DNA from 2 places in the Gulosibacter sp. genome. Region 1 is predicted to be linked to the other one. Evidence: riboswitches for the same ligand, from Rfam matches in the RefSeq annotation. Region 1 holds a riboswitch; the other holds the start of a gene.
What was found. A riboswitch is a leader RNA that binds a small molecule or an ion and turns the genes downstream of it on or off. The one in region 1 is predicted to bind FMN.

Region 1 (5,044 bases):
CGGTCGCCGCAGAAACCATATTGGGAGACCTATCACGTCACGCCGGGGCCCGGAACGGATCCCGCGCGATTGCGAACGGAACTCACCGCGCTCGTCACACCCCAATAATTCAAGGAGCACAGCACCCATGCCGCTTTCCGCAATCGAATTCATTGACTTTCCAGGGTGCCCCACCGCCGTTGTTCGGCGCGAGGCACTGACCACCGACGCGATGGCGCCCTTTATGGATTCCTCCTTCGGAGCCCTCGGTGCCGCTATCCAGTCAGGAGTGTTCACTCCGGCCGGGGCGGCATTCTCTCGCTATAACTCAGCGTTCAGCGAGACAGTCGATCTCGAAGCGGGGTTCCCGACCGTCGAACCACTGTCGCAGGATTTTGAGTCCGGGGATGTGACCGTGGTGGCCTCCGAACTGCCAGCAGGACTCATCGCCACGGCGAAGTTCACGGGAAGCTACGAGGGCCTCGGGGATGCGTGGGCTGAGTTTCTCGGCGGCGTAACGGCACAGGGGTATGAAGTGCTCATGCCGTATTGGGAGGCCTACGACACCGAGCCGACCCCCGAGATGGATCCCGCGGATCTCATTACGGGGCTCGCAACGCTCGTGCGTAAAGCCGGCTAGCAGCGCGTGACGCCGACCCCTACCAAGCTTCGAGCGCGCGCACGGTCGAGATTGCCGCTTGCGCGGCTTCCGCGCCCTTGTCTTCGCTGGAGCCGGGAAGCCCCGAACGATCAAGCGCCTGCTGCTCCGTGTCACAGGTGAGGAGACCGAACCCGACGGGAATGCCGGTGTCGAGCGCGACGGAATTAAGTCCATCCGTGGCGGCACCGCAGACAAAGTCGAAGTGCGGAGTGCCGCCGCGGATCACGACGCCGAGCGCGATAATCGCATCGGGAGCGCGTTTCGAACGGGCGATCCGTGCGGCAGCGACGGACAGCTCGAAGGATCCGGGGACCTGCACGACCTCGATATCAGTCACCTTGGCTTCTTCGAGTGCTCGCTTTGCGCCATCAAGCAGTGCCGTGGTGATCTGCTCGTGCCAAGAGGCGGCGACAATCACGACGCGCAGCCCGGTGCCGTCAACCTGAATGGTGGGGGAGCCTTCTTTACTCATGTGGTTCCTCATTCTGCAATTTAGTGGTGGGCAAGCGTCAGCTGTTTCGGATGCACCGCCAGCGGATCGTGTTCGCGTCGCCAGTCGATGAGATCGCTGATGTTGAGCAGCACGAGACCCTCCTCGGCCGTGAGTCGCTCGGCTTCGGGGAGCCGCATGACGTCGCCCTCGTCGTGCACGAGCTCAGCAATGGCGCCAACTTCACCCGCACCGGCGAGCCGAACGAGATCGGTTGCGGCCTCCGTGTGACCGGGGCGAACGAGCACCCCGCCTTCGACCGCGCGCAGCGGTATGACGTGACCGGGGCGGATGAGATCGCTCGCCAACGAGTCAGGGGCACCGAGTGTGCGCAGCGTTAGCGCCCGGTCGGCGGCCGAGATGCCCGTGGTGACACCGACTGCCGCATCCACCGACACCGTATAGGCAGTCCGTAACTGGTCCTCGTTCTTTGGAACCATCAGTGGTAGCTCGAGTCGGTCGGCACGCTCCGCGGGCATCGGCGCGCACAGGAAACCGGAGGAGTGGCGCACTACCCAGCCGATCCAGCGGGCGGTGGTTCGGTCTGCCGCGAGGATCGCATCCACTTCGTTTTCGCGACTCGCGCTATCGGCGACCAGAATCGGCCGACCCGCGCGGAGTTCGGCAAAGGCGCGTGCAAAGAGTTCGTTGGTGGTCATCGGATTGCTCCCTCGGCCTTGAGATGCTTTGGCTGATAGTGGTCCTGTGCCTCGTCGAGGAGACCGTCAACGCGTGCAGAAAGCGCTCGCTCGACATACTTCGCGAGCACATCAACTTCGATATTGACCCGGTCGCCCGGAGCGAGTGCACCGATGGTGGTGGCTTCAGACGTCGTCGGGATGATCGACACCCCGAAACCCTCGCGGGTCACCTCCGTCACGGTGAGCGAAGTGCCGTCGATGGAGATGGATCCCTTTTCGGCAATGTAGCGGGTGAGTGCTGGATCGACCGTGAAGTAGAGGTCGTCCCAACGCGTGCCCGGGATGCGGCGCGCAAGCGTGGCGACCGCATCCACGTGGCCCTGCACGATGTGGCCACCGAGCCGAGCATCCGCGCGCATGGCACGCTCGAGATTGACTTGCGTACCGGCAACGAACCCCGAAAGGGTGCTGCGTTCGATGGTTTCGGGCATCACATCGGCGGTGAATGAGCCGTCCGGCAGTAGTTCGACGACAGTGAGGCACACTCCCGAAACGGCGATTGAATCGCCGGGTCGTGCATCTTGGCTGACTGTCTCCGCTTTCACGGTAATGACCGCGTCGGGACGCGACGAGAATTGTTCGAGTTTCAGGACGGTGCCGATCTCTTCAATGAGTCCGGTGAACATAAATTGGGCTCCTGGTTGTTGGGGCGGGTTAGGGCAGCTGGTCTGGTGCGATGGCGCGGATGAAGGTGTCGTGGCCGAGCTGGCGGACTTCGGTGGTTTGCCAGCGACGTGCCTCGGCGAGGGTCGAAATGTCAAGGCTCTCGACTGCGCTCTTACCGTTACCGAGCAGTACCGGTGCGAGATAGGTGTGGAGTTCGTCGACGAGTCCAGCCTTGAGGAATGCGGTGGCGACACCTGCCCCACCCTCCACGAGGACGTGCCGAATTTCTCGCTCGTTCAAGGCCTGGAGTGCTTCATCCGGTCGGTGCGTGGCCAAGTGCAAAAATTCATCGACACCGCCTCGCATGCGTGCCGCCGCCGGCACCGGCCGGCGACCGAGCGCGACCCGCAGCGGTTGGTGGGGAAGATTCGCACCCAGCGCATCGCGGGCGGTGAGCGTCGGGTCATCGGCGAGGACCGTGCCGGTACCGACGAGGATCGCATCCACTTTGGCGCGATTGCGGTGCGCGTGCACTCGCGAATCCACCGAGGTGATCCACTGGCTCGTGCCATCCTCGGCCGCGATCTTGCCGTCGAGGGTCGTGGCGAGCTTGAGCGTGACGTAGGGGCGACCGAGTCGCACCGAGGTCGCCCAGATTCGCACCACCTCATACGCTTCCGAAAAGCTGAGCCCCGAACGCACCCGAATACCGCGGTCGCGCAGGTATGTTGCGCCACCGGCGGCCGCGGGGTTGGGATCGTCAACGGCGTAGATGACTTCGCCCACACCGGCTGCGGCGAGTGCCTCGGTGCAGGGTCCGGTGCGGCCGGTGTGTGAGCAGGGCTCGAGGGTCACAATCGCCGTGGCACCGAGGAGGCTTGCGCCGCGATCCCAGGCGTCACGCAGCGCATCGACTTCCGCATGCGCGGTACCGGCACCGCGGTGGTAGCCCTGGCCGAGCACGCGTCGTGGACCGCCCTCATCCGGAGCGAGAATCACGCATCCAACCCGAGGGTTCGGCCCGAACTCGGGGCCCAAATAGGCGAGTTCAATTGCCCGGCGCATTGCCGCAGAGACGCCATCGACGGTGTCGGTGGTCGCGACTATCGTGGCCGTGTCTAACTTCACAGTGTGTCCTCCCAGTGCTTGAGCTGCACCGGGGGAAAGAACACTCACCAACGCTCACCAAAAATGCGGTGATCGTTCGCTGAACAGCGGCACCCAATTGTGCCGCCCATGCGCCTCCCATCCAGACTTTGACTGTCGGCTCTGGAATTCCACCAGATCAGCGCTGCTCGTTCTCGACACCGAAGTGCCGGTTACGCGTAGCGGTCGCGGGCTATCACCGCCGGTTCGGATTTACACCGACCCCGGAGCATGTTGCTGCGGTTACTGTAACCGGGTCACGAAGCCAAGCGCAAGGGTAGATGTCACTTCATTACGTTCTGCGCCAAGTTTGGCCGGTCACTCGGTGTGGGAAGATCAACGGGACATGTCTGACGCCGCGCCCAAAACCATCCCGACCCTCCCCGAGCTCATCCCGACGCTCGCCGATCCTTCGGCGCCCTATGCCCCGGATCACGTCTACGAGGCGATTCTCGAGTGGACCGGATCGCGCGGCATCGACCTCTACGAGGCACAGGATGAGGCGATCATCCACCTCGTGTCTGGCGCGAATGTGGTCCTTGCCACCCCGACGGGAACCGGCAAGTCACTCGTGGCCATTGCGGCCCACGCGATCGAACTGGCCCGCGGCGGCCGCACCTATTACACGGCGCCCATCAAAGCCCTGGTGAGCGAGAAGTTTTTCTCGCTCGTCGAGATCTTTGGTGCCGAACGCGTCGGCATGGTGACCGGCGATAGTTCGGTGAATCCGGATGCGCCGATCATTTGCTGCACTGCCGAAATTCTTGCGAACAAAGCGCTCCGCGAGGGTGCGGAGGCCGACGTCGACCAGGTGGTAATGGACGAGTTCCACTACTACGGCGATCCGCAGCGCGGTGCCGCGTGGCAGATTCCACTGCTCTTGCTGCCGCGCGCGCAGTTCCTGCTGATGTCGGCGACACTGGGCGACACGGATGCGCTGCGCAAGGATCTGAGTAGGCGCACCGATCGCGCCACCGAGCTGGTAGCCGGAGCAACGAGACCGGTGCCGCTGACCTTCCACTACGTGCTCACGCCCGTTCACGAAACGGTCGAAAAGCTTCTCGAAGATGACGAAGCGCCGATCTATATCGTGCATTTCTCGCAGGCCGCGGCGGTCGAACGAGCGCAAGCCATTTCGAGCATTAAGGTAGCCAGCCGCGAACACCGGGACAAAATTGTCGCGGCAATCGGCGAATTCAGGTTCACGACCACTTTCGGTAAGGCACTCTCGCGGTGGTTACGACAGGGAATCGGTGTGCACCACGCCGGCATGCTGCCGCGATATCGGCGTCTCGTCGAGCAGCTCGCCCAGCGGGGTCTGCTCAAAGTCATCTGCGGCACCGACACGCTCGGGGTCGGGATTAACGTCCCGATCAGGGCGGTGCTGATTACGGCGCTGTCCAAATTCGATGGCCAGCGGATGCGCCACCTGAGCGCGCGAGAATTTCACCAGATCGCCGG
Region 2 (5,044 bases), on a different contig from region 1:
AGCCAGCCTGGCAGCCCGCGAGGGCGAGCGCGGCAACAGCCGTAGTTGCGAGCGCTTTCAGGATGCGGGGGAATCGGTTGCGGGACATTGGGTACTCCTGGGTTGGGGATGCGGGGGTGATTGCGCGTCGGCGGCGACGTGCATTCGGCGCTCAGCGGGCCTGAACTTAAGGTTTTGCCGAGTTGGCGTGGACGCGCGTGTTGCCTCGGGTTGAGTTGCGGACAGGGGTCTAGTTCGCCGTGGTGACGACGATCGCTTGGGTAGTGGATGCGCCGTTCGCCTGCCGACGAAGGTCGCTTGAAGTGCGCCGCTGTCGCTTATTCGCGAGCGACTGCAGCACTTGCAGGATGGTGAACATGCCCACCGCGAGGAAGGCGAGCATGAAGAGGGTCGCGAACATGCCCTCGGTGTCGTTCGCGTCGCGGTAGAGCGTCAGCAGCATTCCGAGGCCCTGGCCGCCCATTGTGAATTCGCCGACCACCGCGCCGGTGACCGAGAGGGCGACTCCGGCGCGTATCCCGGCCAGGATGCTCGGCATCGCGAGGGGTGCCTCGACCCAGGCCAAGGATTGCCAGGCATTCGCGCCGTCAAGTTTCGCGGCCTCGAGGACGTCTTGGGGGAGCGCGCGCACCCCGATCACCGTGGTGATCAGCATCGGGAAGAACGCAACCACCGCACACAGGATCGCGATTGGCGTGAGGCCGTAGCCGATCCACAGCGCGAGTAGCGGTGCCACCGCCACCGCGGGGATGGCCTGCGAGGCAGTGACATAGGGCGTGAACGCGAGGTCCACCCAGCTGACTTTCGCAATGAAGTAGCCCAAGGGCACCGCCACGAGCGTTGCCAATACCGTGCCCATGAGGGCAGCAATCAGCGTCTCTTCGGTGTGAGTGAGCAGCGGTCCCTGCGTGAGCTCGAGCCAGAAGCGGGCGAAGAGGTCGCTCGGCGCAGGCAAAAACGCCTCGCTCACCGCACCGGTACGAATGGCGAGTTCCCACACCACGAGGACCACGGCCGCCAGAGCCACCGGTGCCACAATGCGCGGCCACCGCAGTGAGGCCTGCGGTGATCGTTGCCGGGGTGAATTCCGTGCCATTGTGTGCGGTTGTCCTTCTCTTCCAGCTCCGGAGGAGTGGGGAGAACAATGGAAGGCACAAACAGTGGCACCGTCACGCGCATCCATGAGGATGCTTTGCAACGCACGAGCGCCTCCCATCCGGACTTTAACCGTCGGTATCGGAATTTCACCGAATCAGCCGCCTCCCAAAGGACGCGGGTCGTGGACTATAACCACCGGCTCGGACTTTCACCGACCCCGGAGCACGTGTACTTGAACGCGATCTTACGCGTTCTCCGAGATAATGGCACCATGACTTCAAATAATTTGCTTGGCATCCCGGAGACTCGACTCGATGAAGAGCCGGAGGTAATCGATGACCTGAGCCACCTGCCCCGTGAAAAGACCGCGCTCGCGGCCATCGTCTCAAAGCATCCGACCTCATCCCTCGCCTGGGCTGAGGCGGCCCAGCGCGAATTCCTCGACGGGCGCATCCTCGAGGCCTATGCCTACTCGCGGGTGGGCTACCACCGCGGCCTCGACGCGCTGCGCAAAGCGGGTTGGCGCGGTCAGGGACCGGTGCCTTGGGAACACGAACCGAATCAGGGCGTGCTGCGTTCATTTTGGCAGTTGCGCCGCGCCGCAGCGGAGATTGGTGAGACTTCGGAGGTCGAGCGTCTCACTGCGCTATTGAACGACTCTGACCCCAAAGCTGAAGCCGCTATCGAAGAACTGGATGGCGCAGGCCAGTAGAGTTGCTGTTGATCTGCGTCCAATAGGGCGCATTACTCGCATTACTCAAGGAGATGAGTTCATGCCAGGCGTTGCAATCATCGGCACCCAGTGGGGCGACGAAGGTAAGGGAAAGGCAACCGACCTTCTCGGCAACCGAATTGACTATGTGGTCAAATTCAACGGCGGCAATAACGCCGGCCACACGGTCGTGATCGGCGACGAGAAGTACGCGCTGCACCTGCTGCCCTCGGGGATTCTATCCCCCGGTGTGACGCCGATTATTGGCAATGGCGTGGTCGTTGACCTCAACGTGCTGTTCGAGGAGCTCGAGCATCTCGAAGAGCGCGGCATCGACGTGTCGAAGCTGCGCATTTCTGGCAATGCGCACGTGATTCCCGAGTACAACCGCGCGCTCGACCAGGTCACCGAGCGGTTCCTCGGCAAGCGACGCATCGGCACGACCGGTCGCGGCATCGGGCCTACCTACTCCGACAAGATGTCGCGGGTCGGTATTCGGATGCAGGACCTCTTTGACGAGGGAATCTTGCGGCAGAAGATCGAGGGCGCGCTCGTGCAGAAGAACGAGATGCTCGTGAAGGCCTACAACCGGCGCGCATTCTCGGTGGACGAGATCGCCGACAGCCTGCTGCCCTTTGTCGATCGCTTGCGCCCGATGGTGGGCGATACGGCGCTCGAGCTGCACCAGGCATTGGATGCGGGCAAGACCGTTGTGTTCGAGGCCGGCCAGGCGACAATGCTCGATATTGACCACGGCACTTACCCATATGTGACCTCTTCGTCGGCGACTGCGGGTGGCGTCGCGACCGGTTCCGGTGTGTCGACGCGGCATATCGACCGCCTGGTAGGAATTCAGAAGGCGTACATCACGCGCGTGGGCTCGGGCCCGTTCCCGACCGAGCTGGACGATGAGTTCGGCGAGAAACTGCGCGAGCGTGGCGGCGAGTTCGGCACCACCACCGGTCGCCCACGCCGCACCGGCTGGTTCGACTCGGTGATTGCGCGCTACGCATCCCGCATCAACGGCTTCACCGACCTCGTGATGACCAAGCTGGATGTGCTCTCTACCTTCGAGACGATTCCGGTGTGCGTGGCCTACGACGTGGATGGGCAGCGCTTCGACGAGATGCCGATGTCACAGTCGGACTTCCACCACGCGAAGCCGATCTACGAGGAGTTCCCCGGTTGGCAAGAGGACATCTCGGGTATCCGCGAGTTCAGCGACCTGCCGAAGAACGCGCAGGACTACGTCAAGGCGGTTGAAGAGCTCTCGGGCGCGCGCATTTCTGCGGTTGGCACCGGGCCCGCGCGCGACCACATTATTGAGCTGCACAATTTGCTGGGTGACTAGGGCTGCTTGGTGACTCAGTTGCCGGGGCACATCGCGCACGCCGCGGCGTCGTTGTAAAGTTGTCGGCCTAGCCGGTCAACGCAGCCCAGCGTTTGCGGCCAAGTAATGAGGACGTTTAATGAGTAATCCACCAGTCACTTTTGTCATCGCCGGCTCGGAAGCAACCGGTGGCGCCGGTGTGCAGGCTGACCTGCGCACCTTGCAAGAACTCGGTGTGTATGGCGCCGCGGCGCTAACCTGCATCGTGTCCTTCGATCCCAAGGATGACTGGAACCACCGATTCGTACCCGTAGACGCGCAGGTGATTCGCGACCAGGCCGAGGCGATTCTCGCGGACTGGACCCCCGCATCCGTCAAGATCGGGATGCTCGGGGCGGTGCCGACGATTGAAGCGGTTCGCGACGTGCTCACCGAAGCAAAGCTGCCGAATATCGTGCTCGACCCGGTGCTGATCTGCAAGGGCCAGGAGCCCGGTGCGGCGCTCGATATTGACAATTCGCTGCGCGCCGAGGTGCTGCCGCTCGCCGATGTGCTCACACCGAACGTCATCGAGGCGCAGATTCTGTCTGGCATTGAGTCGCTGGAGTCGGTGGCCGATTTCGGTGAGGCGGCAAAGCGTATCGCGGACCACGGCGCGAAGGCAGTGCTCGTGAAGGGTGGCGTTGACACCCCTGGTGATCAGGCGGTGGATGTGCTGTGGGACGGTTCGGAGCTCGTCGAGTTCTCGCGGTCGAAGATTGGTGAAAATCGCGTGTCGGGTGCGGGTGATTCGCTCGCTACGGCGATCTCGGCGGGGCTCGCACTCGGTCAGGACCTGCACACCGCGGTGGAGAACGCGAAGGAATTTGTCACGGCCGGGATCCAGCGCGCGATCTCCGCGCAGACGCCGTTCGACGTGGTCTGGCAAGGCAAGTAACCGTGGCAGCGACGCTGCCAGAGCCGGATGCGCAGCTCGAGGGGCGACACATTCGGCTCGAGCCGTTGACCCGCGAGGGTGCCCTCGAACTCGCGCCGGCGCTGCGAAAGCCCGAAGTGTTTGCCGGTGGCTTCGGCGGGGGACCTGCGGCGCTTCCCGACAGTGATGACGCCTTCGCCGACTGGTTGCTTGGCTACACGCCGGGCATCGCGCAAGGCCGCAGCTACCTGATACGAAGTGCAGCGGATGATGGTGCGATCGGTACCAGTTCGTTCTACAAAGTCGACGCGGCGAATCGGGTGGTGTATCTCGGGTACACCGCGTATGCGCCCGAAGTGTGGGGTCAGGGCGTGAACCCCGACCTGAAAGTGACGCTGTTGTCCGCCGCATTCGCGGGTGGCTTCCACCGCGCGGTGTTCGAGGTGGACAATCACAATGGGCGCTCGCAAGCCGCGATGCGTAAAGTGGGTGCGCACTTCGACGGGGTGCTGCGTGAAGACCGGCTGCGTGCCGATGGCAGCTGGCGCAGTACGCATGTGTTTTCAATCCTGGAACAAGACTGGCCAGAGATCCGCGTGGGTCTTGAGGCTCGCATCCCGGCGTAACGCGCCAACGAACTCACCAGGCGGGCGTGGTTGACTGACTGCCGTCCCGCGCATCCACCCGCACCACGACGAAGGAGCCGCAATGAGCCTGAACCTCACCCGCGCCGAACTGGCGAAGTACATCGACCACACCCTGCTCGCAACGAACGCGACCAACGACGATGTCGTCGAGCTCTACCGTGAAGCGAGCGAAATCGGTGCCTACGCGGTGTGCGTCTCCCCGAATATGTTGCCGATCGGTGCGGCTTGGACAGGTCTTGACCCCGACGCCGAAGAGCCAGAATTGCCCGAAGACGCACCCAAGGTTGCTACCGTCGTCGGCTTTCCTTCCGGCAAGCACCACTCGAACCTGAAGGCTGTCG

Region 2: it holds a riboswitch for FMN, as region 1 does, so the genes downstream of both, ACTHXA_RS14620 (ABC transporter permease) here and ribD (bifunctional diaminohydroxyphosphoribosylaminopyrimidine deaminase/5-amino-6-(5-phosphoribosylamino)uracil reductase RibD) in region 1, are expected to answer to the same signal.

What each region holds. Positions count from the first base shown of each region.
Region 1 covers NZ_JBQDBE010000021.1:18,181-23,224, forward strand. The annotation lists gene ACTHXA_RS12590 (GyrI-like domain-containing protein) at 1-108, shown strand, start outside; gene ACTHXA_RS12595 (GyrI-like domain-containing protein) at 128-619, shown strand; gene ribH (6,7-dimethyl-8-ribityllumazine synthase) at 639-1,112, opposite strand; gene ribB (3,4-dihydroxy-2-butanone-4-phosphate synthase) at 1,133-1,789, opposite strand; gene ACTHXA_RS12610 (riboflavin synthase) at 1,786-2,457, opposite strand; gene ribD (bifunctional diaminohydroxyphosphoribosylaminopyrimidine deaminase/5-amino-6-(5-phosphoribosylamino)uracil reductase RibD) at 2,486-3,565, opposite strand; FMN riboswitch at 3,671-3,819, opposite strand; gene ACTHXA_RS12620 (DEAD/DEAH box helicase) at 3,930-5,044, shown strand, end outside.
Region 2 covers NZ_JBQDBE010000032.1:10,171-15,214, reverse strand. The annotation lists gene ACTHXA_RS14625 (ABC transporter substrate-binding protein) at 1-88, opposite strand, end outside; gene ACTHXA_RS14620 (ABC transporter permease) at 230-1,096, opposite strand; FMN riboswitch at 1,201-1,327, opposite strand; gene ACTHXA_RS14615 (DUF3151 domain-containing protein) at 1,370-1,810, shown strand; gene ACTHXA_RS14610 (adenylosuccinate synthase) at 1,872-3,161, shown strand; gene ACTHXA_RS14605 (hydroxymethylpyrimidine/phosphomethylpyrimidine kinase) at 3,280-4,077, shown strand; gene ACTHXA_RS14600 (GNAT family N-acetyltransferase) at 4,080-4,682, shown strand; gene deoC (deoxyribose-phosphate aldolase) at 4,765-5,044, shown strand, end outside.